DNA from 3 places in the Shewanella sp. MF08487 genome. Region 3 is predicted to be linked to each of the others. Evidence: predicted binding sites of a transcription regulator. Region 3 holds the regulator's gene; each other region holds the start of a gene.
The links. The regulator LexA, encoded in region 3, represses DNA repair genes until DNA is damaged. The targets are predictions, from matches to a motif close to TACTGTATNNNNATACAGTA.
Positions count from the first base shown of each region.

Region 1: a site for LexA is predicted at 1,897-1,916, ahead of dinG (ATP-dependent DNA helicase DinG). Genes of this name have one in related genera too.
Region 2: a site for LexA is predicted at 3,174-3,193, ahead of ACRN9H_RS00450 (YebG family protein). Genes of this name have one in related genera too.

Region 1 covers NZ_JBOZPB010000013.1:56,563-67,099, forward strand. The annotation lists gene dinG (ATP-dependent DNA helicase DinG) at 1-1,873, opposite strand, end outside; gene ACRN9H_RS10800 (DNA polymerase II) at 1,994-4,423, shown strand; gene ACRN9H_RS10805 (porin) at 4,645-5,856, shown strand; gene ACRN9H_RS10810 (TonB-dependent receptor) at 6,151-8,757, shown strand; gene ACRN9H_RS10815 (class I SAM-dependent methyltransferase) at 8,851-9,798, shown strand; gene ACRN9H_RS10820 (DUF3450 domain-containing protein) at 10,113-10,537, shown strand, end outside.
Region 2 covers NZ_JBOZPB010000001.1:108,382-118,918, forward strand. The annotation lists gene prc (carboxy terminal-processing peptidase) at 1-1,448, opposite strand, end outside; gene proQ (RNA chaperone ProQ) at 1,477-2,106, opposite strand; gene ACRN9H_RS00445 (GAF domain-containing protein) at 2,388-2,846, opposite strand; gene ACRN9H_RS00450 (YebG family protein) at 2,864-3,163, opposite strand; gene ACRN9H_RS00455 (paraquat-inducible protein A) at 3,369-4,001, shown strand; gene ACRN9H_RS00460 (paraquat-inducible protein A) at 4,003-4,620, shown strand; gene ACRN9H_RS00465 (MlaD family protein) at 4,607-7,246, shown strand; gene ACRN9H_RS00470 (nucleoside recognition domain-containing protein) at 7,395-8,621, opposite strand; gene rsmF (16S rRNA (cytosine(1407)-C(5))-methyltransferase RsmF) at 8,862-10,322, shown strand.
Region 3 covers NZ_JBOZPB010000021.1:14,791-25,327, reverse strand. The annotation lists gene coxB (cytochrome c oxidase subunit II) at 1-657, opposite strand, end outside; gene ACRN9H_RS14280 (cell division inhibitor SulA) at 1,061-1,576, opposite strand; gene lexA (transcriptional repressor LexA) at 1,573-2,193, opposite strand; gene plsB (glycerol-3-phosphate 1-O-acyltransferase PlsB) at 2,354-4,777, shown strand; gene mtr (tryptophan permease) at 4,777-6,033, shown strand; partial or broken gene ACRN9H_RS14260 (VOC family protein) at 6,023-6,105, shown strand; gene ACRN9H_RS14255 (ribonuclease T2 family protein) at 6,182-7,348, opposite strand; gene ACRN9H_RS14250 (efflux RND transporter permease subunit) at 7,598-10,537, opposite strand, start outside.

The DNA.
Region 1 (10,537 bases), on a different contig from region 3:
CATATTCTGCATGGGCTTGCTCAACGGGCGAGGTCGGTACCGCAAAGGGCAACTTAGTGACGATTAAATTAGTGAGATAATCGCCAGGTAAATCCAGACCCTCGGAGAAACTACCTGTGCCAAATAAAATACTGGGTTCACCCTTATCGCATTTGGCTTTATGATTCTCTAACAATTGTTGCCGCGGGGCATTACCTTGGATGAGGAGCTCGGTAGTGAGTTTACCTTCAAGTAATTCGACTACTTTTTCCATCTGCCAATAAGAAGCAAATAGTACTAAGGTGGCCATTTCACCATCAATAAGCGTGATGATTTGCTCCGCAAGCTCTGCCGTATAGGCATCATCCGTAGGCTCTGTGCGCATTTTTGGCAAATACAGGGTCGCGTTATTGGGGTAATCGAAGGGCGATTGTAAGGCTAAATAACGGCTGCCATCATTGAGGGATAATCCCACCTGATGCACGAAATGGTCGAAGTTATTCAGTGCGCGCAGCGTGGCACTACATAAGACAACGCCCGCAGCCTTTTGCCACAACATAGACTCCAGCATAAAACCGACTTCGATAGGTGAGGCGCTAAAGAGATAATCCGCCTGTTTACCCGTGATAAGCTCAACCCAGCGCGCCATAGGGGCACCTTTGTGTTTATCTTCTTTAGCCATCATCTTCCACAATTTTTGTAGATTCTCGAGCCTTTGCAACATAAATCCTGTTTCAGCCAGTAGGGCTTCGGATTGATGTTTAGGAATATCGCCATCTTTTATCGCTTCGGCCAGCAGTGACAGCATTTTATTAAATTGCTTCAGGGCAAGATTAGAGGTAACAGCGAGGTTTTCGGCGAGAATGAGCAGTGACTCGGGAAGTTTGCCGTGCTCAAACCGCAAGCGGTTTTCTGGATTGGCAAAGTGCTTGGTCTGGGAGTCACAATATTGGGCTACCTGATTAAGCTGAGTGATCAAATCGCTTAAATGATCTTGCATAGCCTGAGCAGGGGCAATGATATTGTTGCTCTTTATTTGGTTTTGTAACTTAGCGCAAGTTTTACCAATTTTTTCGAGCCAGTCGCATGCGCCCCTCAGCGTGGCCTGCGCACTGGAAAAGTCCCGCGCCACAATCGGCAAATGATGTGCCTCATCGATGACGTAAAACACATCTTCGGGATCGGGTAAAATTACCCCACCCCCTAATTCTAAGTCGGCAAATAATAAGCTGTGGTTGGCAATGAGTACGTCCCATGTGTCGAGATCTTCCCGGGCCTTATGGAACGGACAATTTCTATGGCTGGCAACTTGGCGATGGCAACTGTGTTTGTCACAGGCGATTTGTTGCCATAAATGATCGGGTAGTGGCACATTTAAGGTATCGATTTCACCGTTCCAGCGACCTTCGTTATAGTCTTTTAGCAGGCCGTGCATCATCGCCACTTGGCTATTGTCTGGCTTAGTTTGCCACATCGCCATTTGTGTACTGTCATCGTCACCGATGAGCATCGCCAATTTTGATAAACACACATAACGTTGTCGACCTTTTACAAGGCCAAAACGGAAATTTAAACCAGATTGTTCAAGAAAGAAGGGTAAGTCTTTATGCAGTAGTTGCTCTTGTAATGCCACGGTAGCGGTGGCAATACAAACTTTTTTCTTACTCGATAATGCCAGTGGGATGGTACCGAGAATATAAGACAATGATTTACCGATACCCGTCCCCGCTTCGACCACAATAATGCGTCTATCTTTGTCATAGTCGCCGGCGAGGGTCTTAGAGATTTCCGCTACCATATAGTTTTGTTCGCGGCGCGGCCTAAAATTAGGCAAGGCGGTAGCAATATCTTTATAGATGGCGCGGATCTGGGTTTTTACATTGTCAGGTAACATGCGTCACTACTTTATCGAATTAATGCTGTACATAATAACAGTGATTGCATAGCCTAAGAAACTTTTCTGCCATTTGGTGGCATTTAAATTGAGTAGCTATACGATTTGGGAACCAATGCGATGAAGCCTGAGGCAACAGCGGCCGTTAGTGTACAAGGTCGAGTCTTAACACGCCATGCGATTCATCGTCATGGGAGTTTAGTGTTGCAGTATTATCTGGCGACCGCCCAAGGCCCTGTGCTGGTGGAAGTGCAAGGCACTGAACACATTTGTTTTTGTCATCAAACGGATGTGGCGGCTTTACAGTTACAAACGCCGGGTCAAGCATTACGGTTTGTGCCGTTAGCGCTCAAAAGCTTTAAAGGCGGCGCCGTCAGTGGAGTTTATGCTAAGTCCAGCAGTAGCTTACGTACTTTACAACGCATTGCTAAAGATGCTGATATTCCCCTATTTGAAGCGGATATTCGCCCAGAACAGCGTTACTTATTTGAGCGTTTTGTGGCGCTTGATGTGGCCTTTTTAGGGCATTATCTTGAGCCTAGTATTGATAGCGCTGAGGTTAACTCCTTGCCTGTGTTTATCGGCGAGCGGGCTAAGAGTATTGCCCCTTTAACGGCGGTGAATTTACGCTGTATCTCACTGGATTTTGAATGTAGCTTTGAGGGTTTACTCTATTCGGTCGCGCTATATGGTCAAGACAGTGGCCGAGAGGAGGGGCAAGGCAGCCTCAAGCAGACTTATGAAAAAGTGATTATGGTGGGCGACGCTGAATCAAACTCCCCCGAATATATTGAATGGGTGGCCGATGAATCCGCGCTAATTCATCGATTAATTGCTTGGTTCCATGAGTTTGATCCTGACTTTATTATCGGTTGGTCAGTGGTCAGTTTTGATCTTGCATTGCTATCACGTCGCGCGCTATTACACCGTATTCCGCTAACGATTGGCCGGGGTGGGGCCAAGCTTGATTGGAAGGTCGATAATAAATTTCGCCCCGAAACCTTGAGTTTACCGGGGCGCGTGGTACTCGATGGTATCGATTGGCTTAAAGCTGCTTTTTATCACTTTGAGCGTTTCTCGTTGGAATTTGTGTCGCGGCACCTATTAGGTGAAGGCAAGGCCATTCATAACGTGGATAACCGCGTTGAAGAAATTGACCTGCTGTTTAAGACCGATAAACAAGCCTTAGCACATTACAATCTCACCGATAGCCGCCTAGTGTGGGATATTTTCACTCACACTCAATTGTGGGATTTTGCCCTCGCGCGGGCCGAACTGACGGGTTTAGAACTGGGACGGGTAGGGGCTTCGGTGGCGGCGTTTAATCATTTGTATTTACCACATTTACATCGCGCGGGTTACGTTGCCCCCGATGCCCCTGCAAGTGATGGCATTGAAAGTCCCGGTGGCTATGTGATGGATTCGTTGCCAGGACTGTATAAAAATATCTTAGTATTTGATTTTAAAAGTTTATATCCCTCAATTATTCGTACTTTTTTGATCGATCCTAAAGGCTTGGTTGAAGGTTTACAGTTACCCGAGTCTGAATGTGTTGCAGGGTTTCTAGGTGGCCGATTTAGCCGGCAGCAGCCTATCTTGCCTAAGCTTATCCAAACATTATCCGAGCAGCGCGAAAAGGCTAAACGTGAATATAATGCGCCGTTATCCCAAGCGATAAAAATTATCATGAACTCCCTTTATGGGGTTTTAGGCTCCCAAGGCTGTGTTTTTCATGATGCTAAGTTGGCAAGTTCTATCACCATGCGTGGTCATCAAATAATGAAGCAAACCCGCACCTGGATAGAAGAAATGGGCTATCAAGTGATTTACGGCGATACGGATTCGACCTTTGTCTGGCTTGGCAGCGAGCCTGATCTCACCGATATAAGCGCTTTAGGTCAGACACTTGCCGACGATATCAACGCAAAATGGCACGCTAAGATTACTGAAGAACACCAAGTTGAGAGTTTTCTCGAGTTACAGTTTGAGCGTCATTACGAGCAGTTTTTTATGCCAACGCTAAGGGGGTCATTAGAAGGCAGTAAGAAGCGTTATGTGGGGGCTTGGCGTAATGCGAGTGATGAACTTGAGCTTATTTTTAAAGGCATGGAACAAGTGCGTAGTGATTGGAGCCCTTTAGCACGTAAAGTTCAAGCATCACTCTACGAGCGCATGTTTAACCAAAGGGATATCAGTGTTTATTTAGCTAGCGTGTTTGAACAACTGCTCGATGGCCAGTTAGACGATGACTTAGTATTTCGTAAGCGTATGCGGCGCAATATTGAAGACTATACAGCTAAGTCTTCTCCACATGTCAAAGTTGCCCAGCAATTATGTGACACAACAGGTAATGCTGCTTTTGGCAAGCGGGGAGCACAAATAGATTATCTAATCACTGTAAACGGTCCTGAGTCTGTTGAGTACAGAACCTCTAAAATCGACTATCAATACTACATCGACAAACAAATTGGTCCTATTGCCGAGCCAGTATTTTCAATAATGAAACTAAACTACATGAGCATTACATCAAAACAACTATTGTTAATATAATGTTTTAACTATTTCTGTCGTGTTTATTTTTGTAGTCGATGATTAGGCTTGTTAGGTTTAGTTGATGTTAATCACCTTGTTTTTGTGATGCGAGTCTGCATATTTTTTAGGTTTCGCTTTGAGGAGATATTGAAAGTTTGCTACCCTTTAAGCTGAAATTGTAAGGAAATATAACAACGGAATGACGTTGGTAGAACATAAACAAAAAGGTTAAGCCCCAAATGAACAAGACGTTAGTAGCCACTGCGCTGGCAGCAATATTTCTAGTACCCTCTGTCTCAGCTATCGAGATCTATAAAGATAATAAAAATGCCGTAGAAATCGGTGGTTTTATTGATGCTCGCGTGATCAACACTCAGGACGAAACAGAGGTTGTTAATGGTGCATCACGGATTAATTTCGGTTTTAACCGTGAATTGACCGACGGTTGGAATGCATTTGCAAAACTAGAATGGGGTGTAAACCCAGTGGGTAATAGCGATATTGTTTACAATAATCGCTTCGAATCGGTACAAGAAGAATTTTTTTATAATCGTTTAGGTTATGCCGGCTTATCTCACGATAAATACGGTACCTTAACTATCGGCAAGCAGTGGGGTGCTTGGTACGATGTCGTTTACAATACCAACTACGGCTTTGTATGGGACGGTAACACTGCCGGTGTTTACACGTTTAATAAAGATGATGGTGCGGTAAACGGTGTGGGTCGTGGTGATAAAACGGTTCAGTATCGTAATGCCTTTGGCGATGTTAGCTTCGCAGTTCAAGCACAGTTAAAAAACAGCAGTTTCTATACGTGTGATACGACCGCTGATATTTCTCAAAGTCAGTGCCAAACGAACTGGGAAGGTGGCGATAAAGCGGCGCAACAAGTCGAGTATAATTACACCTATGGTGGCGCGCTGACCTATAAAGCGACTGATATGCTGACATTAACAGCAGGTGTTAACCGTGGTGAGTTTGATGTCAGCTTTGGTAATGGTACGCAATCAACAGCAGTTGATCTTATCTATGGTGCTGGTGTCACTTGGGGTAATTTCGACAATGATGGTTTATACGCTGCAGCAAACATCAATAGACAAGAAAATCATGATACAGATAATATTGGCCGCTTAATTAAAGATGCCTATGGTGTTGAAACACTAGCGTCTTTTAAGTTTGATAACGGATTACGTCCATTTATATCGTACAACATATTAGATGCAGGTGATGACTACGTAATTCAGCCTAACTTTAATGCTGATCCAAAAGACGTGTTTAAACGTCAGTTTGTGGTGGTTGGTTTGCATTTTGTTTGGGATCCTAATACAGTGCTTTACATAGAAGCACGTAAAGATTACAGTGATTTTACTAGCGCCGATAAAGATCAGGAAGCCAAAATGGCGCTTTCTGAAGATGACGGTGTAGCAATTGGTATTCGTTACTCACTCTAAAAATCTTATTTCTCTAAGATATAAATCTGCTAATACTTAACTCTTTTTATACAGAAATGCCAGTCAGAAATGACTGGCATTTTTTTGGCTGTTTTAAAGTCACTCTCCCGATAAATATGTTCATATAATGCGCGTTTTGTCGCGCAATTGTATTGTTTGTATGTTTATTGTTGCTTAAAGGTTTTATATGTGATTTTATTGTTTCCAGCGAGGGGTCCAAGACACCTCAGTTTGAAACCGTTTATTAAATAAGCGGATTATAATAAAGACATAATATTTCCAGGGAGATTGACAATGCTAAAACATAATTTACTCGCTAATTCTGTACGCTTAGCTTTAATTAGCGGCGTAGCGGTTGCTGCATTTACGGCTCCAGTTGCTTTGGCGGCTGAAGATGGGGCGAAAGTTGAGCGTATTGAAGTTACAGGTTCACGAATTAAGCGTACTGACCTAGAAGGTGCATCACCAGTAACGACTATTACGACTGAAGATATGAAAGTCGAAGGTAACTTTACCGTTGCTGATGCTCTACGAAATAGTAACTTAAACTCATTTGGTTCATTCTCTGAACGTTCAGGTAGTTCTGCTCAATCACAAGCGACGATTGATTTACGTGGCGCAGGCTCAAGTCGCACACTTGTGTTAATCGATGGCAAGCGTTTCCCTGGTTCTCCAACATTAGGCGGTTCATCTGCAAACTTAAACGCTATTCCTATGGCGGCAGTAGAGCGAATTGAAATTCTAACTGACGGTGCTTCTTCTACTTATGGTTCAGACGCGATTGCTGGTGTTGTTAACATCATCATGAAGAAGAACTACCAAGGTCTTGAGTTTAACGTTGGCGCGGGTGCTCGCGACCAAGATGAAGGCATGACAAGTAAAGAGTTCTCTGTTGTTGCTGGTTATCAGATGGATAAAGGTAACCTGACCTTTGCATTTGATCATCAGGATCGTGAAGGTATTAGAGACGCGGATCGCTCTTACACCGCTCCTAGTCTGAATGATTTAAACGGTGACGGAGAAATCCAGTTCGAAGAGGCTATCGGTTGGAGCCAATACGGTGCAACGGTTCGTAGCCCTGATAAAACAATGAAGCAAGCTTCACCACTTTGTGATGATTTAGAAGCAAAGTATGGCTCTGATAAATTCCAAACGATTAAAGCTGACAACGTATCAGGCGCAGGTCACACATACTGTGCGTTTGCACCCGCTAACGTTTCGTATAATAAAGCCTCTGTAGATCGTAATACTGTCTATGTTGATTCTAACTATGAAGTTGCTGAAGATGTAGAATGGTTTGGCCGTATCATGTTTACTCAAAACAGCTCTTTCGGTCGCTATGCGCCACCAGCTGCAGCATGGAACAACATGACTGCTGATAACCCACATAACCCTTATGGTGAAGATGGTGCTACAGGATATTTCCGTTGGGTAGATATTGGCAATCGTGACGGTAACGTCAATGATTACAACCAAGATTATTTAACTGGTTTACGCGGTAGCATTAGTGCATGGAATGATGCAACTTGGGAAGTTTATTATCACCATAATATCGCTGATAACAAGTCTATCGGTGAGTATTACCTTAGCTATTCAGGTTTAGCATATAACGAAGCCAATGGTATTGATCTCGGCTCTGAAGCTGGCGTTAATAACATGAAGGCTACAACGTTAACGCAAGACCGTGCAACATTTAAACAATGGAACGCAGGTATCGGTTTTGATGCATTTGATTTACCAGCAGGTGCAATTGCGCATTATTTTGGTATGGAATACTTCGATCAAAACTTTACATCAGTCTATGACGCACAATCTGAAGCGGGTTTAGTCGGTGGTAGCGCGGGTAACTCTGCTGGCGGTGATCGTCAAGTTTGGGCCGCGTTTTATGAAGCAGCCTTACCTATTACAGAAACGATTGAGATAAACCTTGCCGCCCGTTATGACGATTATAGCGATTTTGGTGGTAACGTTGCGCCTAAAGCTTCTGTTCGTTGGCAAGCGCTAGATAACGTTGTTGTTCGTGCATCATACTCAGAAGCGTTCCGAGCTCCAGGCCTAGATCAATTAAATGCTGCTACCACGTTTAGTGCGGAATATGGTACTGACTATGCGTATTGCCGTTCTAATGGCATTAGTGATACTCAGTGTTTAGAAACACAGTACGATACATTTATCTCAGCAAACAGTGAATTAGGTCCTGAAACTTCTGAATATATTAACCTAGGTGTTGCTTGGGATATCGTTGATAACTTCGGCATTAAGGTTGACTATTTCGATTTAAATATTGATAACGTAATCAGTCAACGCAGTATTACTAACGTAATGGAAGGTATCGCCTCTGGCTCGCTAGTGCCTGATGAGACTTTCTATGTTCTACGCGCACCAGGTACTGGAGGCGGTTTAGGTCAAGCCTATGAAGTGGGTACTGGCTATGGCAACGGCGATAAGTTACAAATTGAAGGTATTGACGTTGCACTTAATGGCAACATCGACACTGAGTTTGGTGACTTTTCAGTAAACTGGACTAACAGTTTCATACTTAAATATGATGAAGAGGTTGAAGGTGGTGCAGGCTCCGTTGATACCGCCGGATGGAATGGACAACCAGACTATAGATCTGTATTCACAACAGTATATAAAATTGGTGACAACGCCTTCTCGTGGAACATGAACTACACCAGCTCAACCAATGAAGATAAAGAAGAAGGTAAGTTAGATTCTTGGTTAATCCACAATATCAGCTACAGCTATGATATCGGTAGCTATGGCAAAGTATTGTTGGGTGTTAATAACCTGACTGATGAAGATCCTGTATTAAGTTCTTCTGGTTCGTACGATAACCCAGAGTTGTATAACAACTACGGTCGTGAATATCGTGCAAGCTATACCCTAAAGTTCTAACAAATCGTTAAAATGTATACAAGGCCAGCAAATTGCTGGCCTTTTTGTTATATTTCTAGTAGTTAAAAACGTGAAAGTTTCTCAGGAGGTTATGTGAGTCAACACTGGAGTGAGTATTGGGAACAGGGCAATTTAACTTCGTTTGGAACTGATTTCAGTGGTAATTATGCAGGAATACTAAAAGATATTTGGCTTCCAATATTTAAAGAATTAAGGCCAAATTTTGAAGTGCTAGATATTGCAACGGGTAATGGCGCTTTACCCTTATTACTTAAAAGCTATTTAGATGAATCCAATGTAAACGGTCGTGTTCGTGGTATTGATATTGCAAAAATACAGCTTATAAAACCTGATAATGACAGTTTGATTAAAATAGATCTGATTGGCGAAATAAACTGTGAGTCCTTACCTTTTAGTGATCCCGTCGATTTAGTGACTTCTCAATTTGGTATTGAATATTCCAACTTATCTACCTCATTAGTTGCCGTCGCAAATATTTTGAATGTAGGTGGACGATTATGCCTTGTCTGCCATCATCACAACTCGATGATCATCCATAGAAACAAACAAATTTTATTGCTTATACAGAGTGTTACCACAAAAAAGCTAGTGGATAATTTGTATTCACTTACAGACTCAATGGGTCAAGTCACGACTAAAGTCGATATAAATAGAATAAAAAACGATCAAGCGTGTGAGGCGTTGCGTAACGATATTAATCAATCTATTGGTGAATTACATGCCTCTAATGAAACTGCACTAGTGGATTCAGAAATATTGAATTACGTGACGACTTTTTTCAAACAAGGGCTTTATTGGCCCGTAGACAAGAAAAAAGACTATCTAAAATTTGTTCAAAAACAACTCAGTGATTTAGCGCTTAGACTTGAAGAGTTAGTGCGCGCGGCGATTGATGAAAACAAGTTAACGTCAATGCGGAAAATCCTATTGAATGAGGGTGTTGAGTTAGTGTCTGCTACAACCTTAACGTCAACGGATGCACAATTACTGGCTTGGCATTTTATTTTTCAAAAAACATAAAGCATTCTTTACTTACATCGAATGTAAAGGGTTTCACGTTATAAATGTACACAAACTAGCCATTAGTAGGTTATCTGTTTAAAAGCACCATAATTAGCAACTTTTCAGCAATCTCAAATGTTGACACCGGTCAACATTTTATGGAATGATGCCAGCGGGTCTACGCTTTAATAGTGTAGGAAAGGGAAGAAAAAAATAAACAATCACAAGATAAAGAGAGACTTACATTAACTTGTCTTAATTTATTTGTTAAAAATAAACATTGTTAATCGTAAGTTAAACCTTTTTTATTCACTTCAAATTGGTTGGGAACTATGTCCAAGGTAAGCAATAGAACAAAAATCGCTACTGCACTTGTTGGCGTGCTGGCATTAGCGAGCAGTAACTTCGTGGTTGCAAATCCTCTTACCGACGTACAGAAAGCAGATGGTCAAATCCATGCTGATGCTGCTGCGTCGCAGAAGAACGTTGATAAGTATTTCGATCAAGCACAAGACATGCTCTTTGAGTATGGTTCTGTTGCTGATGAGCGCGAATCACTGAAGTCATATAACGATTATGTCGCAAGCTTAGTCGCTGACCAGCAAAAGACGATGGACTCAGTGCAAGTAGATATTAATGGTGTTGATAAACTTCGCCAAGGCGTGGTGCCATTAATGTTTAAAATGGTGGAATCATTAGAACAGTTTGTTCAATTAGATTTACCTTTTAACTCTGAAGTTCGTGCTAATCGTGTAAA
Region 2 (10,537 bases), on a different contig from region 3:
CCAAAACTCGATTCACCTACAATCAATGCGCGATCATAATCTTGCAGCGCGGCAGCAAAAATTTCAGAGGCAGAAGCGCTGTAACGGTCAACCATCACAGTCAATGGCCCAGCATAACTGGTTTTACCATCGTTATCGCGGTGTGCAGATACTCGGCCATCCGCATCACGAATTTGTACCACGGGTCCCATATCAATAAAGAGGCCCGTCAGTAACACGGCTTCGGTTAATGCGCCGCCGCCATTGCCGCGTAAATCAATCACGATACCTTCAACTTTGGCTTCGTTTAATTTCACCAGCTCTTTTTCAACGTCCTGCGACAAATTCATGTAAAAACCAGGAATATGGATCACACCAACCTTACGATTAGCGTATTCACCATCTTTAGGCTCAATCACCTTAGAGGTTGCTGCTCGGTCTTCTAAACGAATTTTATCGCGTACTAAGGTGACATTGAATGGCTTAGCATTCGAGCCGCCTTTTTTAGGTAAAATTTGCAGGACAACTTTACTGCCCTTTGGACCTTTAATGAGTTCGACGACGTCGTCTAAACGCCAGCCGATAACATCAACTATCTCTGCGCCCTCTTGACCAACGCCGACAATTTTATCTTCTGGTGACAACTTTTCGCTACCCGCCGCAGGGCCGCCAGCAATTAAGCTTTTTATAACGGTGTAATCGTCTTCAAGTTGCAGCTGCGCACCAATACCCTCTAGGCTTAAATTCATTTCCATTTGGAAACGTTCAGCATTGCGTGGTGAAAGGTAACTGGTATGCGGCTCAATGCTACGTGAAAACGCGTTCATCACACCTTGGAATACGTCTTCACTGTTAGTTTGAGTCAAACGTTTAATGGCATTGTTATAACGCTTTTGCAAGATATCAACAATTTCAGGCCATTCTTTACCTGTGAGTTTTAGATTTAACGCATCGTATTTTACACGTTGACGCCATAACTCATTAATTTCAGACTGATCTTTTGGCCATGCCGCGTCATCGCGGTCATACTCATAGACATCACCAGGTACGGTGAAACTAATCTCTTTATCCAATAGGGATAAAGCATAAACAAAGCCTTCGTAGCGACGTTTTTGGACGATATCAAACATCTTATAGGCAGGCTCAAGTTCACCAGAACTGAGTATGTCATCAAATTGAGTCGCGTAAGGCTTAAAACTATCGACATCAGCTTGCGTTAATACATTGCGACGGAAATCGAGTTGCTGCAGATAACGATCAAAAATTTGTGCAGAAAAGGCATCATCAAGATTAAAACGATGATAGTGCGAACGAGTATATAAATCCGTTACCCTTTTGCTCGCAACCTTATGTTGCGCTTCCTGCTTGAGAGTGGGTAACTCGCTGATTTGAATAGTAGGTGGTACGGCCCAAGCCGAAAATCCGACAAAAACTGTGGCGATAGAGGTAGCCAAAGTGAGGTTTCGCATCAACAAGTTACTCCGTTTTAATAAATGATTACAGCAGGATATGTTCTGCTCTAACTTTAATCGTTAGGCCACTATCAAGCTGAACATGAATATCTTCCTTGTTAATATCAGTAATGACACCGGCTACAGGAGTCATACCTAATTTAACATTGACGCGTTGTTTTTTCGTTAAATCAGTCAATTGTGCTTGGACATAATTCACGACTGGCGCAGCAGCTTTAGGTGCAGGCTTAGCTGGACGTTCAGTTTTAGGACGCTGAGGAGCCGCCACCTTTTTAGGTGCTTTCTTTGCCACAGGCTTTGGTGCAAGTGCTGCACGTTTCGCTTTGGCCTTCTCTTGACTCTCTTTCAACATCGCTTGAGCATGGTCAATATGCTCTTGCTCTAACTCACCGCAAGGTTCGCCATCCAGATTAACGCGTTGTGCGCCTGCTTTAACAGACTTCAAATAGCGCCAACTGCTGGTGTAACGTCTTAAGGCAACTCTGAGCTGAGTTTTACTGACTTTAGAATCATCAGCCAACCTTTCAGCCAAATCTTGAAACAACCCGATTTTTAATGGCTTAGTTTCACCTTCAGCAATAAAGCACAAAGGAAATGTTTCATACAAATACGCCAAAATTGCATTGGTGTCGGTCAACTTTTCTGTTGATTCCATCATTACTTCCACAGTCAAAAAAGAGACATCGATTCGAGGTGATATTGATCAACTTCTTACGAGTCATTTATCTTCGTTAAACTCAATAGTGAGTCAACGTACAAATTAGCATCCTAGCCGCGTTTACTAAAGTTAAAAAATAGACCTTAACAAATTTTTACAGCTCAAAACACTAAGCTTATTTATTGCATGCTAATCAAACCAGCTTAATGCGTGCAGGCACATATTATAAGGCGCACGCCACCGATTGCGACCATGAATTATGCATTATTGTACGTAAATTAATCAAATAGGCAGCTTTCAAAACTTTTAACCAATAATTCTAGCCCTTTTTGGTCTTCTTCATCGAAACGATCCAAGATAGGGCTATCAATATCGAGTACAGCAATCACTTTACCCTGTGCACGAACTGGCACAACGATTTCTGAATTACTGGCAGAATCACAAGCAATATGACCATCAAATTGATTAACATCGGCCACTCGCTGAGTTTGATTGCTTAACGCTGCCGTACCGCATACGCCTTTTCCTAACGGGATACGTGTACAAGCTACTTTCCCTTGAAACGGGCCAAGTACCAGTTGTTCACCACGCATCACGTAGAATCCCACCCAATTAAGCTCTGTCAAGTTATCATTAAGTAAGGCTGAAAAATTTGCCATACCCGCGACAAGATCATCCTCGCCAGCCATCAGAGCTAATACCTGACGGTTCAGTGACTCATAAAATTTCGATTTCATTACATTTCCTAACAATTTTATTCTGCTGCTTCGGTCTTTTTAGCCGCTTTTTTCGCAGTAGGTGGATTCGTTGGCGTACTATTAACCTGAACGACGCCTTTAAGCAAGTTTGCTAGCTCATCTTTATTATTAGCGAAGTAGAATGCGAGTTTTTCGCTCACACTTTCATCTATACCCAAATCGGCTTGTTGAATAAAAGGGATCAGGTTGTCAGCGATATCGAGCATCTTATCGTAGGCATCAGCCTCCTTCTTAGATGTGAATGTCATCTTTTCAACCCCTTCTCTGACCACGACAAACTGTGTTATTACTGCCATGACTGCCTCGCACTGTTTTTATATACAGTAACTAGAGTGACATAGATTGAACTTGTGATGCAAGTGTTCTGATTAATCTGATATTATTAGCCTACTTTCGTTGCCAAGATAATATGAACGTTAGAGAGTATTTAACGATTATTAACATCATATGACGCACGGATCTCGCTGTTATTACTCAAAATTAGGCTAGTAATATTTTTATATGCATGAAAATACAGCAGAAAACTCAATAATCTTATGCCGTTCCTGCGATTTAGCAATCCGCAAACGAGCTTTGCCTAGCGGTGTAAGAGCAATTTGCCCGCGTTGCAGCACCGCACTTTATGACACCCCCTATTACTCTATAAATGGCATGTTAGCACTGTGTATTTCGGCATTAGTGTTTTATTTCCCGGCCAATTTTTTACCAGTACTTGAGATCCATTTTTTTGGTAGCATTCGTACCACCACTGTGTTTCAAGGTGCATTTGCCGTATTTGATCAAGGTTATTGGTTAGTAGGTTTAGCCGTGCTAGCCGCCGCAGTAATTGGCCCGGGCTTATTACTGTTATCCATCTTAGTGCAGATCTTAATTGTCAAATGGGGCTTAAATAATGTTTTGTGGCGAAAATCATTAAAGCAATTATTGAAATGTCATGGCGTATTGTCGCAACTCACTATGTTAGAGATTTATGTGATCAGTTTTTTAGTTTCTTCATTTCAGCTTTCTGATTTTTCAGATATTTACTTTGGAATGGGCACATTTTGCTTCACTATGCTATTTCTCGTGACCTTGTTTCTACAAAGAGAATACGACTTAGAACATATGTGGACGTTATTGGAAGGTCATCGCTGATATGAAACAACAAGGTAAAGATATCGGCCTATGTCTCTGCAAAGTGTGTCGCCAACTCAACAGCAGTGAACTCACGCACTGTCAGCGCTGTGAAACTGAGTTGCAAGTCAGGGACTACTCCAGCCTGCAAAAAAGTTGGGCTTTGTTGATTACCGCTGCCATCTTGCTGGTGCCAGCCAACATTTACCCTATCACTATGCTGACCAATCAAGGGCAAGTGCGGCACGACACGATTTTTTCGGGCATTTTGCATTTAGTGCATTCAGATATGCTGCCTATTGCCATCATAGTGTTTACCGCCAGTATTTTAGTACCATGGATTAAAATCATCGGCTTATCTATTTATCTGTGCGCGATCAGCTTTGATATCCCGATTTCAAAAAAGAAATTGATGGTGGGTTTTCACATCATCGAATGGATTGGCCGCTGGTCAATGCTCGATTTATTTGTCATCTCAATCACAGTGGCATTAGTGAACATGGGACAATTACTCGACGCGAAACCCGCGCCTGCGGCTACCGCATTTGCCTTGGTTATTCTGTTAACTCAGCTAGCCGCAAAAATTTTAGACACTCGTTTACTCTGGGATCGATTGGAACCTCAAGATGACACAAATTGAATCGCCGAAAGTTGTAAAGAAAAAACTCTTTTCGCCCATTTGGCTGCTTCCTATTGTCGCGTTGGCATTGGGTGCTTGGCTGGGTATTAAGAGCATTAAAGAATCGGGTGTTGAAATTCAAATACATTTTCCGAGTGCGACAGGGATTGACGTCGGTAAAACCTTAGTCAAATACCAAGGCTTAACTGTCGGTAAAGTCAAAGACATCGGTATCGATGACGATTTGAAAGGCGTGAACGTCAAAGTCATGATGGACTATCGCGCCAAACCTTTCTTAAATAGAGAAACCTTATTCTGGCTCGTCACCCCCAAAGCCAGCATTACTGGCGTTGAAGGCTTAGATGCACTGTTTTCAGGCAACTATATTGCTATTCAGCCAGGGAAAGGTAATGACGCCACTTTCTTCGAGGCCGAGCGCCAACCGCCACCAATGCAAATTGGTTCTGAAGGTGTCATGGTTGAACTGACCTCAGATAAACTCGGTTCATTAGATGTGGGATCGCCGATATTCTTTCGCCAAATACCTGTGGGTAGTGTAGCGAGCTATCGTTTAGACGGTAATCAAAGAGTGTTGATCAGCGCCTTTATTCAAGAACAATACGCTCGGTTAGTGAAGAAAAACTCGCATTTTTGGAATGTTTCTGGCGTGAAAATTGATGCTTCACTTACGGGTATTCAAGTCAGCTCTGAAAGCTTGGCGTCAATACTTGCGGGCGGCGTAACTTTCAGCTCTGACGATGATGCTCCTATCGCCCAAAATGGTGATACGTTTGCTCTTTTTGACTCAGAGATCACCGCCCTTGGCGGCATTGAAGTCAACCTAACAATGGCCGACGGTAGCGGAGTCGATAAAGGGACTCGCATTGTTTATCGCGGTATCAATATTGGCAGTGTGTTAAGTAAGCAACTTACCCAAGATGGCATTACAGCCGTAGCTAAATTTGAACCTCAATATGGTTCACTGTTAACTAACGACGGCGTGTTTTGGCTTGAAGGTGCAGATATTTCCCTTTCAGGCATTAAAAATCCAGAACGCTTACTGACAGGTAGCGTGATCAACTTCCTGCCGGGTATTAATACTAAAACGGCTATGCCAAGCAATTTTACCTTACAAGCAAAAGCGCCTGATTTACTGCAATCGAAGAAGCGTTTCTTGACCTTAACCTCAGCCGAAAACATGGGCATTTCAGCGGGCGCTCAAGTTCGCTTCAAGCAAATCCCCATTGGTTCAGTGCTTGCGGTTAAGTTAACCAAAGATTTATCGGCGGTGGAATACCAACTCGAGCTACAACCTGAGTTTGCCAGTCTAATACGCAGCGACAGCTATTTTGTGCCTGAGTCAGCATTAACGGTAAACGCATCGTTAAACGGTGTCTCAGTCAAAGCAAGGGATTTTACCACGCTCACTCAAGGTGCTGTTAGCTTGATCCAAGGTCACAGCGACACACCTTTAGCTGCTAGTGGCGCTCTGACCCTCTTTAGCTCTGTGGATACTGCGACAGCTTTTTATGATCGTCAGCAGCAAGTACATTTAACGTTAATCAGTCAAGATGGCGCCGATGTCAGCCAAGGCTCACCGATTTACTATAAAAAAATGCAAATTGGCACCGTTGACTCAGTGAACTGGCAAAGCAAAACCGAAGACTTTGCTATCAAGCTCGCTATCGACAAACAGTTTCAACCCTTGCTGAAAAAGCCAAAAGTATTCTGGCGTAACAGCGCCGTGGATATCAGTGCCAGTCTTGCCGGTATTGATGTCGCCGTTGCCCCGCTACAAGGGGCATTAAAGGGCAGCATCAGTATGGGACTGCTTGATATCAATGACAAAGTGAGCAATACAATCCCGTTAAAACTCTATGAGAGCAAGCAGCTGGCATTAACTCAGGCGCAGGCGATTCGCCTCACATTACCCGCCTCCAGCAAGCTTACGCCCAAGGCCGCGATTCGCTATCAAGGTCATCAAGTGGGTGAAGTGTCGCAGGTAAAACTCAATGCGGATCTCGATACACTCACAGCTAGCGCATATCTCTACGGGGAATATGCCGAACATTTCAGCCGCAGTGACTGTGAATATCATTTAGTGGATGCGCAAATTTCTCTAGCAGGAATTAAAGCGCCAGAAACCTTGATCACTGGCCCTTATATCGGTGTACTGCCGGGTACAAGCAGTCAAAAAGCGACCCAGTTTGTTGCCAACCTCGCTGCCAGCAGTTATGCCAATGTTGCCGAAGATGCGCTTAAATTCGTCTTAGAAGATAACACCTTAGGCTCGATGAAAGTCGGCACACCAATCTTCTTCCGTGGTATCAAAGTCGGCCAAATCGACGGTTATAGCCTATCGACACAGGGTAACAGTGTATTGATGCAGGCCCATATCGAGGCACAGTACAGTCACTTAGTGAATCAAAGCAGTCAGTTCTGGGATGCCTCAGGGATTAAAGTCGATGTCGGCCTCTTCTCTGGTGCCCAAATCGAAGCGGGCTCGCTGGAAACCTTACTCGCTGGCGGCATCAATGTGGCGACTAAGGACACAACTCAAGAGGGTAATCGTTTAGCGACTGGTGCAGTATTAAGATTGCAACACAAAGCCGAAAACGAATGGCAGGAATGGGCGCCAGCCCAGTAATCCAGCGCATTACAATCCCTAATTAAAGCTGTTAAAAATTAGTCAAAGCTGTTACAAATCAATCAGGCGCATTATGCGCCTGATTGATTTTTAGCTTCTCGAACTGTTATTGGCACATTCTAGGGTGCTCAAGACACTTGCCATCCTGTTAACCATAAAACCAATAGCAAACGGCAATCGCGGCACTGATCCCCGCAAAATCGGCGGTTAATCCACAGGCTAAAGCGTGGCGGCCGTGACGAATACCCACTGATCCAAAATACACCGCTAAAACATAAAAAGTGGTTTCGGTACTGCCCTGAAAAATGGCTGCGAGCCTGCCAGCAAAAGAATCGACGCCATGGTGATCCATTGTCTCAAGCATCATGGCTCTGGCGCCTGAGCCACTAAAAGGTTTCATCAGCGCAGTTGGCATCGCATCGACAAAACGGGTATCAAAACCCAATATCCGCACGCCAGTGACAATCAGCTGCAATAAATAATCCAGAGCACCAGATGCGCGCAGCAAACCAATGGCCAATAACATAGCGAGCAGATAAGGGATCAACTGAATTGATTGAGCAAACCCTGCTTTTGCCCCATCAATAAATTCATCATAAACCGCCACCTTGCGAATACCAGCAACAATCACGAAGGTAAATACCAGTAACAGTAAGATACCATTGCCCATTACCGTCGATACTGTACCTATCGCCTGTGCACTTAAGGTCATTAAATAAAACCCACTCGCCACTAAGCTAGAGAGCATCAAGGCGCCGTAACCGAGCACCACCGAGTTCAATAATGAAATCCGCTGCACTAATGCTACAACCAGTAAGCCCGCCAGTGTTGATGCTGAGGTTGCCAGTAAAATCGGCAGAAAAATATCCGCAGGGGCAGCAGCACCTTGCTGGGCGCGGTAAAGAAATACAGTTACTGGCACTAAAGTGACAGAGGAAGTATTGAGTACTAAGAATAAGATTTGCGCATTGGTCGCCACCGTTTTTAATGGATTTAAACTCTGCAAATCATGCATCGCCCTTAAACCAAGCGGCGTGGCGGCATTATCCAAGCCAAAAATATTCGCCGTTAAATTCATAGTAATGCTGCCAAAGGCGGGATGTCCCTTAGGGACTTCGGGCATCAAACGGCGCAGTAATGGCTCAAACACAAAGGCGATAGCACCAACCACACCGGCCTTCTCGCCTACCTGCATCAATCCCATCCACAGGGAAAGCACGCCAATCAGTCCAAGGGATATTTCAGCGGCAAGCTTAGCGCTAGCAAACAATGCCGCTACCGAAACCGATAAAACGTCAAAGTGACCATTGAACAACTGCACCGCAATTGCGAGCAGTGCCGTGATAAAAAAAGCTAACCACACACGATTTAACACACCTATCCCCCTTTATTTTACTTATTTTTATTCTATTAGCTTAACGCTGTAGTGCGTTAACTTTGGCGGCTCAATTCAATATCTGTACGATTGTCAGTACCTATCGTGTTAAGTCGTCACATCCACAGAGTATCAAAGGAGAAAATCTCAGCCCTAATAAGGGATTATGATATACTTGCGCCAGTTGAAACACAGTCTATTTCCCTCTCGTGCAATGAAATCAATGGTCCAATGAAGTCAATGGTTCAATTAAATCAAAATTTTATCAACACAATCACCCAAGAACTCCCCGCCCATTTATCCATGGACGAGTTTATTGCCGCTTGCGACAGGCCGCTTAGACGTTCTATTCGGGTCAATACCTTAAAAATCAGCAGCAACGACTTTAAGACTCTGATGCAGCCTAAGGGCTGGACGTTCCAGTCGATTCCTTGGTGTGAAGACGGATTTTGGATCAGTTACGATGAAGAAGAACAACTCGGCAATGCCTTAGAGCACATTCAAGGCTTATTCTACATTCAAGAAGCCAGCTCTATGTTGCCGCCAACCGCACTTTTTACGCCTAGTGCATTTACGACTAGTGCAAAGTGGCAGTGCGTACTCGATCTCGCCTCTGCGCCGGGTTCAAAAACCACTCAAATGGCCGCGTTAATGCAAAACCAAGGTTTATTAGTGGCCAATGAGTATTCGGCAAGCCGCGTGAAAGTCTTACACGCCAACGTACTGCGTATGGGCGCAAGCCACTGCGCACTGACCCATTTCGATGGCCGTGTTTTTGGTGAATACTTGTATGAAAGTTTTGATGCTGTGCTCATCGATGCGCCCTGTGGCGGCGAAGGCACGATACGTAAAGACGTCGATGCGCTAAAGCATTGGAGCCTAGACGATGTGTTGGCGATTAGCGAAACCCAAAAAGCCTTAATTGAATCCGCATTTCTCGCCCTGAAACCCGGCGGCAGTTTAGTTTACTCGACCTGCACCTTAAATCGCCTCGAAAACCAAGGCGTATGTGAGTATTTAAAGCAAGCCTACGGCGATGCCGTGCAATTTGAATCCTTACATGATTTATTTGATGGTGCAGAAAAGGCCACTACTGCCGAAGGTTTCTTACATGTCTGGCCACAGATTTACGACAGTGAAGGTTTTTTCGTCGCGAAATTAACCAAAATCGCCTCAGTGCCGCGTTTACTGCCCGAGCCTAAACTGCAGAAAAATTTCCCCTTCACGACTACATCAGCGAAACAAGCCCAAGGGATCAAAGACTATTTTCAGCAGGATTTAGGCATCAGCTTACCGGACGAACTCATCATGGTTCGCGATGATGAATTTTGGTTATTTCCGCACGAATTCAACGCTTTTATCGGCCGTATGCGCTTTCAGCGTATTGGCATTAAACTCGCAGATAACAGTAAGCACGGTTTTAAAGTCCGCCATGAAGCGATTATTGCTTTAGCGGGAAAACAACTTAGCCCAACGGCAAAAACGGTCGATGTGAGCGATGTTGAAGCTAAAGAGTATTTGATGGGGCGAGATATTCCCTTAGCTACGGCAGGCAAAGCCCAAGGTGAAGTGATCGTCTGTTATGGCGGCGCGCCATTAGGCATGGCGAAACATTTAGGCAATAAGTTAAAAAACAACCTGCCCAGAGACTTAGTGAAAGATAAAGTGTTATTGCTACCAGAACAGACAAAATCGTTATAGTTCTGCTGTTTTTTAGCGATAAATAACCTAAAAAAGGGGAAGGTGAACGCGACTCTAGGGCAAAAGCTCGACTACACTGAGTCTATATGTAAAGCGCACTGCATGGCGCTTTCACCTGTAGCGCACGGCTCTTCAACGAGCCATTCCCCTAGGCCCAAACAGCTTTAATCGTTTTGGGCCTTTTTTTATGCATGTACGCTGACAATCACGCAATC
Region 3 (10,537 bases):
ACGGTAAATACCGGGTTTGTCTATGCGAGTCCACGCCTCATTAATAAATCCTGGGTTGGCATCTTTCTTAATGGCAAAGGCGGGCACCCACCATGAATGGATGACATCTTCAGAGGTCATCAAAAAGCGGATTTTGCGATTTATCGGCAGAACGAGCGGTTTATCGACTTCCAATAGATAGTTTTCACCCTTAGTTTCGGTGCCTTCGATTTGTGCTCTGGGTGTTGTCAGTATGCTATAAAAATCAATATCTTGATCAAAGTAGCTGTAATGCCATTTCCATTGGGATCCCGTGACTTTTACGGTGAGATCGGCGTTGCTGGGATCTTCCATTGCGATTAAAGTTTTTGTCGCTGGAATCGCCATTAAGATCAAAATGATAAATGGCAGAATCGTCCAAGCGATTTCAACTTTAGTGCTTTCGTGAAAGTGGGACGCGACAGCGCCTTTGGATTTTCTGTGGTTGATCATGGCGTAAATCATCACGCCAAAGACCACTAGGCCTATTGCGCAGCAGATATACAAGATGGTCATGTGCAAGTGATAAACCTTGCCACTGATCTCGGTCACGCCAGGGGTCATGTTGAACCGCATGTCCGCGGCGGCCAACGGTGGTGCGAATAACACCACGAGTAAACAATACAACAATTGCTTCACAAGACTTCTCCTCTGCCAATTGCGAATAGCAACTACAAAGAAGAGCAACACAGTAAGTCTCAACTCTATGCAAACTCTTCAGTTCCCAAAAAAGCTTTTTTGACTTCAACGTGCGTTGGCGGCTGTTACTTTTAATCAAGTATTGTTACTGCTGGTAATTAGCCACGCTGGCACATACGACTGAAATAAATCTGTTCTCTATTTTTAGTGGCGCTTCGAGTCCGATAAATACTCGATTCATTGACCACGGAAGGTGATATATCATCACCGACTTAACCAACCATACTTGCTGTTTAAATATTGATCAAGATCACTTATTTATCTAATTATCTGAAAAATTGCCAAAAAAAAGCCTCACATTCATAGGTGAGGCGGCTTTCAAGGTAAAAAATTAAATGAATATTTAATGTACAGCGCTAAAAAAAGATTGCTGACCGAAGAGATTGCCTTGCTCAATGCGTACGTCGGCATGTAAGTGACTGTTTACGTCTTCAAGCACTATGCCCATAGCTCGGGCACTTTTAGCCACGATTTGTAGGCGACGATTATCCCGCGCATCTAATGATTGAGTCCAAGTAATGACTGCACTGGACGTACCACTTGTTAAGGCTTTTTCCATCGCCCACAGGGTTTCTACTTCATCTTTAGCATGTACCAGTAAGACTCTATCCATACGCACACCTGCGCTGGCGAGCATTTGCTTGTAGCCAATACTTGGTGGGTTGATGAGCACTAACCAACGGCCCTGTTGGCTTAACTGAGCGAGTTGCGCACTCAGATGAATTAATTCTTGGCGACCTTGAGTTTTAGTGGGCATACAGGCGATAGGTGTGTGATGCCAATCATAATCGGCTGCACGAACTTCATCATCACGCCACAATCCCGGATGGCGCGGGGCATTGCCAATTAGTTTGTTCATAGCCAATCTCCATTACGGATCACACCGACGGCGAGTCCTTCAATTGTTAAACTTTGAAAGCCTAAATCCACTTTAATTGGAGAGTAGTCTTCATTTTCGGCGTGTAGATAGACCACATTACCTTTTTTTTCGAAACGTTTAACTGTGACATCGTCGTCGACTCTAGCGACAACCACTTGACCATTCCTAGCTTGTTCTACTTTATGAACTGCCAGTAAATCTCCTTCGAGAATACCAATATTTTTCATACTGTCGCCTTTAACTCGTAGTAAAAAGTCGGCAGCGGGATGGAACATGTTTGGGTCGACTTGGTAATACTGTTCTACGTGTTCTTGGGCGAGAATCGGTTCACCTGCAGCCACTTGGCCTATAAGAGGTAAACCTGTTTCAGTTACATCCTCCACTTCAGCAGTGAGGCGAATACCTCGTGAGGTGCCGGGTATAATCTCGATACAGCCTTTTTTCGCCAACGCTTTTAGATGTTCTTCAGCTGCATTGGCACTCTTAAAACCTAAGCGGGTGGCAATTTCAGCCCGAGTAGGTGGCATGCCAGTGTCGGCAATATTTCGTTTGATTAGCTCTAAAATTTCAGCTTGGCGTGGCGTCAAAGGTCTCATGGTCTTTCCTGTTTTTCTATACAGTTACTGTTAGTATATACAGTATTGTTTGCAGCGCAAGTATTAACCACTTTTTAACCATATCGGAGAGAATTAGCGAATATTCCCTATAGTCTGGTATTCTATCGGGCTAGTGAACGTACTTAATTGCATAAGAATAATGCCTAAACATGACTCTCTTTGGTTAAAATCATTACGTTGGATCCAAAAACAATTGGTGCATACCATTGTGGTGCCTCAGGATCCCTTTGCCGATCTGAATCTGGATGCCTCCAGACCTCTTGCTTATGTGATGAAAACAGAATCACTTAGTGACATTGCTGCACTGAGTGAAATAACCGCTAAACTCGGGCTGCCTAGTCCCTATGAGCCGTTAGTCGCTAATGGCGTAGTTGCACCGCGAGTCGTTTGCCTTCAAGGGCGCAAGCCGTTGTTTGGTGAGCGTACCGGCAATGAACCTTTCCTCGAATGTTTTATGCGCTTATTAGCGGTGCATAAACAACATCCTGAGCTCGATATTCAACTGGTACCCGTCAGTTTGTATTGGGGGAGAACGCCAGGGAAAGAGGACGATACGATGAAGGCGGCCGTATTTGAGCGGGAAAACCCGACTTGGCTGCGCAAGTGCCTAATGATTCTGTTCTTAGGTCGACATAATTTTGTGCAGTTTTCCAATGCAGTATCTCTGCGTTATATGGCTGATGAGCATGGTACTGATATGGGTATTGCCCATAAGTTAGCGCGAGTGGCGCGAGTGCATTTCCGTCGCCAACGTAAAGTGATGACAGGGCCTGTGTTGCCTAATCGCCAAGCGTTATTTCATTCGCTGTTAAAATCTGAATCAATACGTAAAGCGATTCAAGAAGAAGCCGCTACCAAAAAGATTTCAGAAACCCAAGCGCGCGAGACGGCTATTGAGTATCTCGATGAAATTGCTGCTGATTATTCTGATAGCTTAGTTCGTATTGCCGAGCGTTTCTTAACTTGGTTGTGGAATAAGCTTTATAGCGGGATCAACATTAAAGGCGCCGAGCAAGTTCGTCAGTTACACCACGATGGTCACGAGATTGTCTATGTGCCTTGCCATCGCAGCCATATGGATTACCTGCTGTTATCGTATATTTTGTATTATCAAGGTATGGTTCCGCCGCACATTGCTGCTGGTATAAACCTTAATTTTTGGCCCGCTGGGCCTATGTTCCGTCGCGGTGGTGCTTTCTTTATTCGTCGTAGCTTTAATGGCAATAAGCTTTATACCGCAGTATTCCGTGAATATTTAGACCAGCTATTTGCGAAAGGTTATTCGGTAGAATACTTCTCTGAAGGCGGCCGCTCACGTACGGGTCGTCTGTTGGCACCCAAAACGGGCATGATCGCCATGACAATGAATAGCGTACTACGCGGTATTGAACGTCCGGTAACGCTAGTGCCTGTGTATTTAGGCTATGACCATGTGATGGAAGTGGCGACTTACCATAAAGAGTTAAGTGGTAAGAAAAAGAAAAAAGAATCAGTCTGGCAGGTATTTGGTGCGATTCGCAAACTCGGTAATTTCGGTCAAGGTTATGTGAATTTTGGCGAGCCGATTACTCTGCAAAACTTTTTGAATGAACGCGCACCCAACTGGCGTGCTGAGCTTGCTGATGATCCCGAGCAAAAACCAAGTTGGTTAACACCAGCGGTAAATGTTCTGGCTAATCGGGTTATGACCCATATCAATGATGCCGCGGCAGCGAGTTCAGTGACATTAACAAGCTTAGTGTTACTCGCCACAGATCAAAATGCCTTACAGCGCAGTCTGCTAGAGCGTCAGCTTGATTTGTATTTAACCTTACTTAAAAAAGTGCCTTACACTGCTTATACTTCGGTTGCCGAAGGAGATGGCAAGCTGTTAGTGCAGCAGGGCTTAGAGCTAAATAAGTTTGTTGTATCCGCCGACTCCCTAGGTGAAATCGTGTCGATCGAAGCAAGTCAGGCGGTCTCTATGACTTACTATCGTAATAATATCATTCACTTATTTATTGTACCGTCATTAATCGCTAGCTGTTTAACGCATAATGAGCAAATTCAGCGTCAGCAAGTCGCGTCAGTCGTTGCCGATTTTTATCCACTGCTGAAAGCCGAACTCTTCATGGGAATTAAAGACTTACCAGCCTATGTTGAGCAAGTGCTGGATTTCCTGATTGAACAAGGATTAGTGGTTGAGACTGATACCTTAGCTATCGTGCCTGAGCACACTAGCCAACTATTGTTGTTGGCCAGTTCAGTGAGTGAGACCCTGCAGCGCTACGCCATTATTTTCAACTTGTTAGCGAATAGACCTAAGATGGAACGCTCAGAGCTTGAATCTGAGAGTCATCTACTGGCTCAGCGTTTAGGGGCTTTGCATGGTATTACCGCACCTGAGTTTTACGATAAAAAACTTTATGGCACATTGAGCGTTAAGTTAAAAGCATTGGGTTATCTGGCGGATAGCGAAGATAAGTCCAATATCAATCGCATTCGAGATCAAGCCAATAATTTATTACGTCCGTCAGTGAGACAAACCATAGTGGCGAGTGTCACCGCGGAGCACATTGTTTAATGGCAAATCATATGAATGCGGCTAAGCATAAGCCCACAGGTAAGTCCTTGCTCGGCGGCGCCATGATTATTGCCGGCACGACAGTAGGTGCAGGGATGTTTTCTCTGCCCGTGGTCGGTGCAGGTATGTGGTTTGGCTATTCGATTTTAATGTTATTGGGCATTTGGTTTTGCATGTTGATGTCGGGCTTATTGTTGCTCGAAACCAATTTACATTTCGAACCTGGTGCTAGCTTCGACACCTTAAGCAAGCAAACTCTTGGGCAGTTTTGGCGGATAGTGAACGGCGTTTCTATCGCGTTCGTGTTGTATATTTTGACCTATGCTTATATCAGCGGCGGTGGTTCGATTGTGAATCACAGCTTGCAGGGCATGGGAATTGAGTTACCGCAAAGTGTGGCAGGGCTAGTGTTCGCCATAGTATTGGCGAGCATAGTGTTGATCAGCACTAAAGCCGTGGATCGGATTACCACGATTATGCTCGGCGGTATGATCATTACCTTCTTCCTCGCTATCGGCAATTTACTGATCGAAATTGATGTGACTAAGTTGCTCGAACCTGATGGTAATAACCGCTTTTCACCTTATCTGTGGGCGGCGCTACCCTTTGGTCTTGCCAGCTTTGGATACCACGGTAACGTTCCCAGCTTAGTGAAGTATTACGGCAAAGATTCCTCCACCATTATCAAGGCGATTTTCGTTGGTACTTTTATCGCGCTGGTGATTTATGTCTGTTGGTTAGTGGCGACTATGGGCAATATTCCCCGCAGCCAGTTTATCGACATTATTGCTCAAGGTGGCAATATGGGTGTGTTGGTGGGCGCTTTGTCTGAGGTGATGGCGAGTAGCTGGTTAAACAGTATGTTGTCGCTGTTTGCTAACTTGGCGGTAGCTTCATCTTTCTTAGGGGTGACCTTAGGTCTGTTTGATTATCTCGCCGATTTATTTGGTTTTGACGATTCGCGCTCGGGCCGGATGAAAACCGCATTAGTGACATTTGTACCCCCAACGATTTTAGGTTTACTCTTCCCTGATGGTTTTTTAGTGGCGATTGGCTTTGCGGCATTAGCGGCAACTGTGTGGGCGGTAATCGTCCCAGCACTGATGGCCTATAAATCGCGGCAGTTATTCCCCGAGAGTACAGGTTTTAGAGTGATAGGCGGTACACCGCTGATTATTCTTGTGGTGTTATTTGGCATAGTCACAGGGGCTTGTCATCTGTTAGCGATGGCACATTTACTGCCGCAATATTCCTGATGTGGGACGATTTCTGTTATTGCTGACACCCAAGGCGCTACCTTTGCGGTGATCAAGCTTAATCAAATGTGACGGCCATATTTAGGACTATCATTAAGATGAAAAACGGCGACGCTAAATCGCCGTTTTTATTTGTCTAACTATTTGTTTAATTAGCGTTATCAATCATGATTGTTTCAGGGCATGAGCCTCTGCCTGCCTTGTTGGCTTTGGCGAGTAGGCTAGGCAAGGAGTCTGAGGCTTTAATGACCTCGGGCAAATTAATGCGGATTTCACTCAGTAATCCCTTGCCACATTCTAGGCTCATTTTAGTGTGAGCACCTTGACCGAAGCTGTTATCAAAACTTTGGTTTAACTCACTTTTACTGACACTCTTACCTATGTTGTCATGAATAAATTTTTGTACCCATGCCGAGGCATTGACCGCTTGGGTCAGCTGGGTTGCCAATAAAAAGTACTCGTTAGGGTCTTGGCTACGGCAAGTGCCGTGTTTCCACCATTCGTGGCGTTCTAAACAGGTGCCATATTGGGCGCTTGGCATGACTTCTTCTAAATTTTTGCGCACCGATGGATTCAGTTCAAACTCCGGATAAGTACAGAAATCATTCGGTTGCAGTTTGACTGTGCTGCAATAGCCATATCGCGTGCCGCATTGTTGTTTATTCGGCCACAGTCCGTGCAGGCTGAAGTGTTGCCATTGGCTCGATTCTGGTGTTTGGCTGAGGGCGCGGCATTCGGCTTTACGGCGGCCATAGAGTTCACAGAAGGTGCTTTGCCAGCTTAATGCGAGCACGTTAGCATCGAATTCGCCACCAATTTTGCATTGATCCTCCTGCTTTTTCTCTACAGTTCCCCGTTCTTTAAAGCTATCTCTGTTTTTCGCTTTGATATCTGATGCTGTGGTGGTTTGCGCGGGTTCTACTGCCGTTGCAGGTGTCGATACATTACTGCCTGCAACGTTGAACAGATACTGACCACAAGCGCCACTGATCCAGCGCATGGGAGACTTCACTGCGTTGGTACGCACTCGCAGCCAATCAGGTTTGGCGCTGTTGCCGAGGATTTCGAGTACAGGGTAGCGCTCACCAATATTGCTCTGCCATTGGTCTGGATTTGTCTGCTTATTTTTCGATTGAAATAGCTCACAGCGTTTGTCGGCAACGAATTCACCGGTAGCGGGTGCGGCAAAGGCGGGTGCTGTAATGATTAGCGCAGCGCATAAACCGAATGCAGCAAGTAACGCGCGTGATGGGGTTTTAAGGGAAAGTGCTTGCGGCCATATCCGGCTGATAGTTAAACAAAATGACTTGGTCATGTGATGGGATCCTTCCTGCTGCAGTGAATTGAGTCAATTCTGTGTGGCACTGAGTCAATGGTACACATAAGCGCTATAAACTTAGAGGCTTATTTTAATCAGCGTGGTGTGCTGTTGCTCGTTCATATCCTGTGGCTTTCTATCATCAAACTTTGTTCGGATGATCTTGGTAAGTATTTTTCCATATTGAATAAAAAATCCCCTCAAACCTCATCGCTGGAGGGGATATTTATAAGTGCGCTATTGCTGTTAACTCACATGCGCGGTTTCGTTCTTTAGCTTACGCGAGTAAATCAGTAGATAGAGTGCGGGCAGGACAAACAGTGACAATAATGGGGCTGTAACCATGCCGCCGACCATAGGTGCGGCAATTTTTTGCATCACATCGTTACCCGATCCTGCACCCCACATAATGGGTAGCAGGCCGAAGAAGATAGTGGCCACTGTCATCGCCTTAGGGCGAATGCGCATGACCGCCCCTTCGATTAAGGCTTCTTTGAGATCGGTCACTGTGTGGTAGTTATTCTTTTCCTGCCTGTGCTTAATCGCATTATTGAGGTAAATAAGCATGATCACCCCAAACTCAGCTGCAACACCGGCCAAAGCTATCATACCCACAGCAACGGCGACCGAGATGTTGTAATCCAGTAAGTACAGGAGCCAAGTGCTGCCGACCAAGGCGAAGGGCAGGCTGAGCATTATGATGCTCGCTTGCATAGTGGAGCCAAAGGTCATCATCAGCAGGATGAAAATTACGGCTAACGCCATAGGGATCACTTGCTTCAGTTTTGCATCTACCCGTTGCATATATTCGTACTGCCCAGCAAAGGTGTAGCTGTAACGGGGTGGTACCTTGAGTTCGGCAGCTAAAGCTTGCTTAGCGGTGCTAATGTATTCGCCGATAGACGTGCCTTCAATATCGATAAATACCCAAGAGATTAAACGTCCGTTTTCACTGGTGAGCATAGGTGCGCCATCGGTGATTTCTATATCCGCTAAATTTCGCAGTGGTAGATAATTCCCCGATTTAGTGATCACAGGGAGTTCGCGCAGCTTTTCGATATTATCGCGTAGCTCACGGGGATAACGTAGGTTGATGGGATAGCGCTCAGCCCCTTGTACCGACTCGCCAATATCCATACCGCCAATGGCGTAACGCACGACATCTTGAATATCTTGTAGTGACATACCGTAACGTGCGGCGACATCCAGTTTTGGGGTGATATCAATATAACGCCCGCCGCCACTGCGTTCAGCATAGGCTGATTTTGTGTGTGGCACTTTGCTTAAGATGGCTTCTATCTTAGCTCCTATGCTTTGCAGCTCGTTGACATCGGCACCAGTGATCTTAATGCCGACGGGGGTTTTTATCCCCGTAGAGAGCATGTCAATACGGGTTTTGATGGGTTGTACCCAAGCATTGGTGAGTCCTGGTACTTTGACGGTTTGCTGTAGTTGGGCAATGATGCCATCTAAGGTCATGCCTTCACGCCATTCCTCATGGGGTTTGAGCATGATAGTGGTTTCAAGCATGGTCAGCGGCGCGGGATCGGTCGCGGTTTCTGCGCGGCCCACTTTACCGAATACGCGAGCGACTTCGGGGACGGTTTTGATTAAACGATCTGTTTGCTGCAATACTTCGGCGGCTTTACTGGCACTGATCCCAGGTAAAGCGGTTGGCATGTAGAGGAGATCACCTTCTTCTAACTGGGGCATAAACTCACTACCCATGCGTGTCATGGGATACCACGCGCTAACCAATGCAATCAATGCAAATCCTAGGGTGATTTTAGGAAATTTAAGTACCAGATTAAGCGACGGTTTGTATAAAGCAATTAAGACGCGACTAATGGGATTTTTATTTTCACTCGGAATTTTTCCGCGAATAAAATAGCCCATTAAAATGGGCACCAATGTGATCGCCAGTAATGCAGAGGCTGCCATAGCAAAGGATTTAGTATATGCCAATGGGGCAAATAGTCGGCCTTCTTGCGCTTCGAGAGCAAATACAGGTACAAAGCTTAAGGTAATAATAATTAATGAGAAAAAGAGTGCTGGGCCGACTTCGATGGAGGCTTCTGTCACGATCCGCCAATGCTCTTTGGTATCGGGTTCTCGGTTGTGTTCTACGTGAAACTGCTCCAAATGTTTGTGCAGGTTTTCGATCATCACAATCGCGCCATCCACAACAGCACCGATGGCAATGGCAATCCCACCCAAACTCATAATATTGGCATTCACGCCCATTTTATTCATCACGATAAAGGCGATAAGTATCGACAGCGGAAGGGTAATGATGGCTACTAAGGTTGAGCGAGCATGCAGTAAAAACAGCAGGCAAACTAAGCCTACGACGAGCATCTCTTCGATAACCTTACTGAACAGATTATCTACTGAGTTGAGGATCAGTTGCGATCTGTCATAGGTCGGGATGATCTCAACCCCATCGGGCAGGCCGGCTTTGAGTTCTTCGAGTTTAACTTTTACCGCATCTATGGTTGCGAGGGCATTTTCGCCGTAGCGCATCACAATTATGCCACCCACGACTTCACCTTCACCGTCAAGCTCGGCAATACCGCGGCGTGAAGCTGGGCCTTTGCGTACGGTGGCGACATCCTTGAGTAATAGGCCCGTCCCCGATGGGCTGGTGATGCCTAGTGGAATTTCACGAAAATCTTCAAGGGTTTGACGATAACCCTTGGCGCGTACCATATACTCGGCTTCCGCCATTTCGATGACCGAGCCACCCGCTTCGTTATTGGATTTTTCTATCGCATCTTTAATGCTGGCAATATCCAGTTTATAGATTGCCATTTTGTCCGGTTCGAGCACAATCTGATAGGTTTGCTCCATACCGCCTACTGTGGCGACTTCCGATACCCCGGCAACACTTTGTAATTCAAGTTTGAGATACCAATCCTGCAGGCTTTTAAGTTGCGATAAATCTAAACTGCCAGAGCGATCGACCAATGCATATTCAAACACCCAACCCACGCCGGATGCATCGGGACCGAGAGACGGTTGTACACCCGGTGGCAAGCGGCTACTGATCTGACTTAAGTATTCCAATACCCGTGAGCGCGCCCAGTAGATATCAGTACCATCTTCAAAAATCACATAGACATAGGAGTCGCCAAACATGGAATAGCCACGTACGGTTTTAGCACCCGGGACGGCTAACATGGCGGT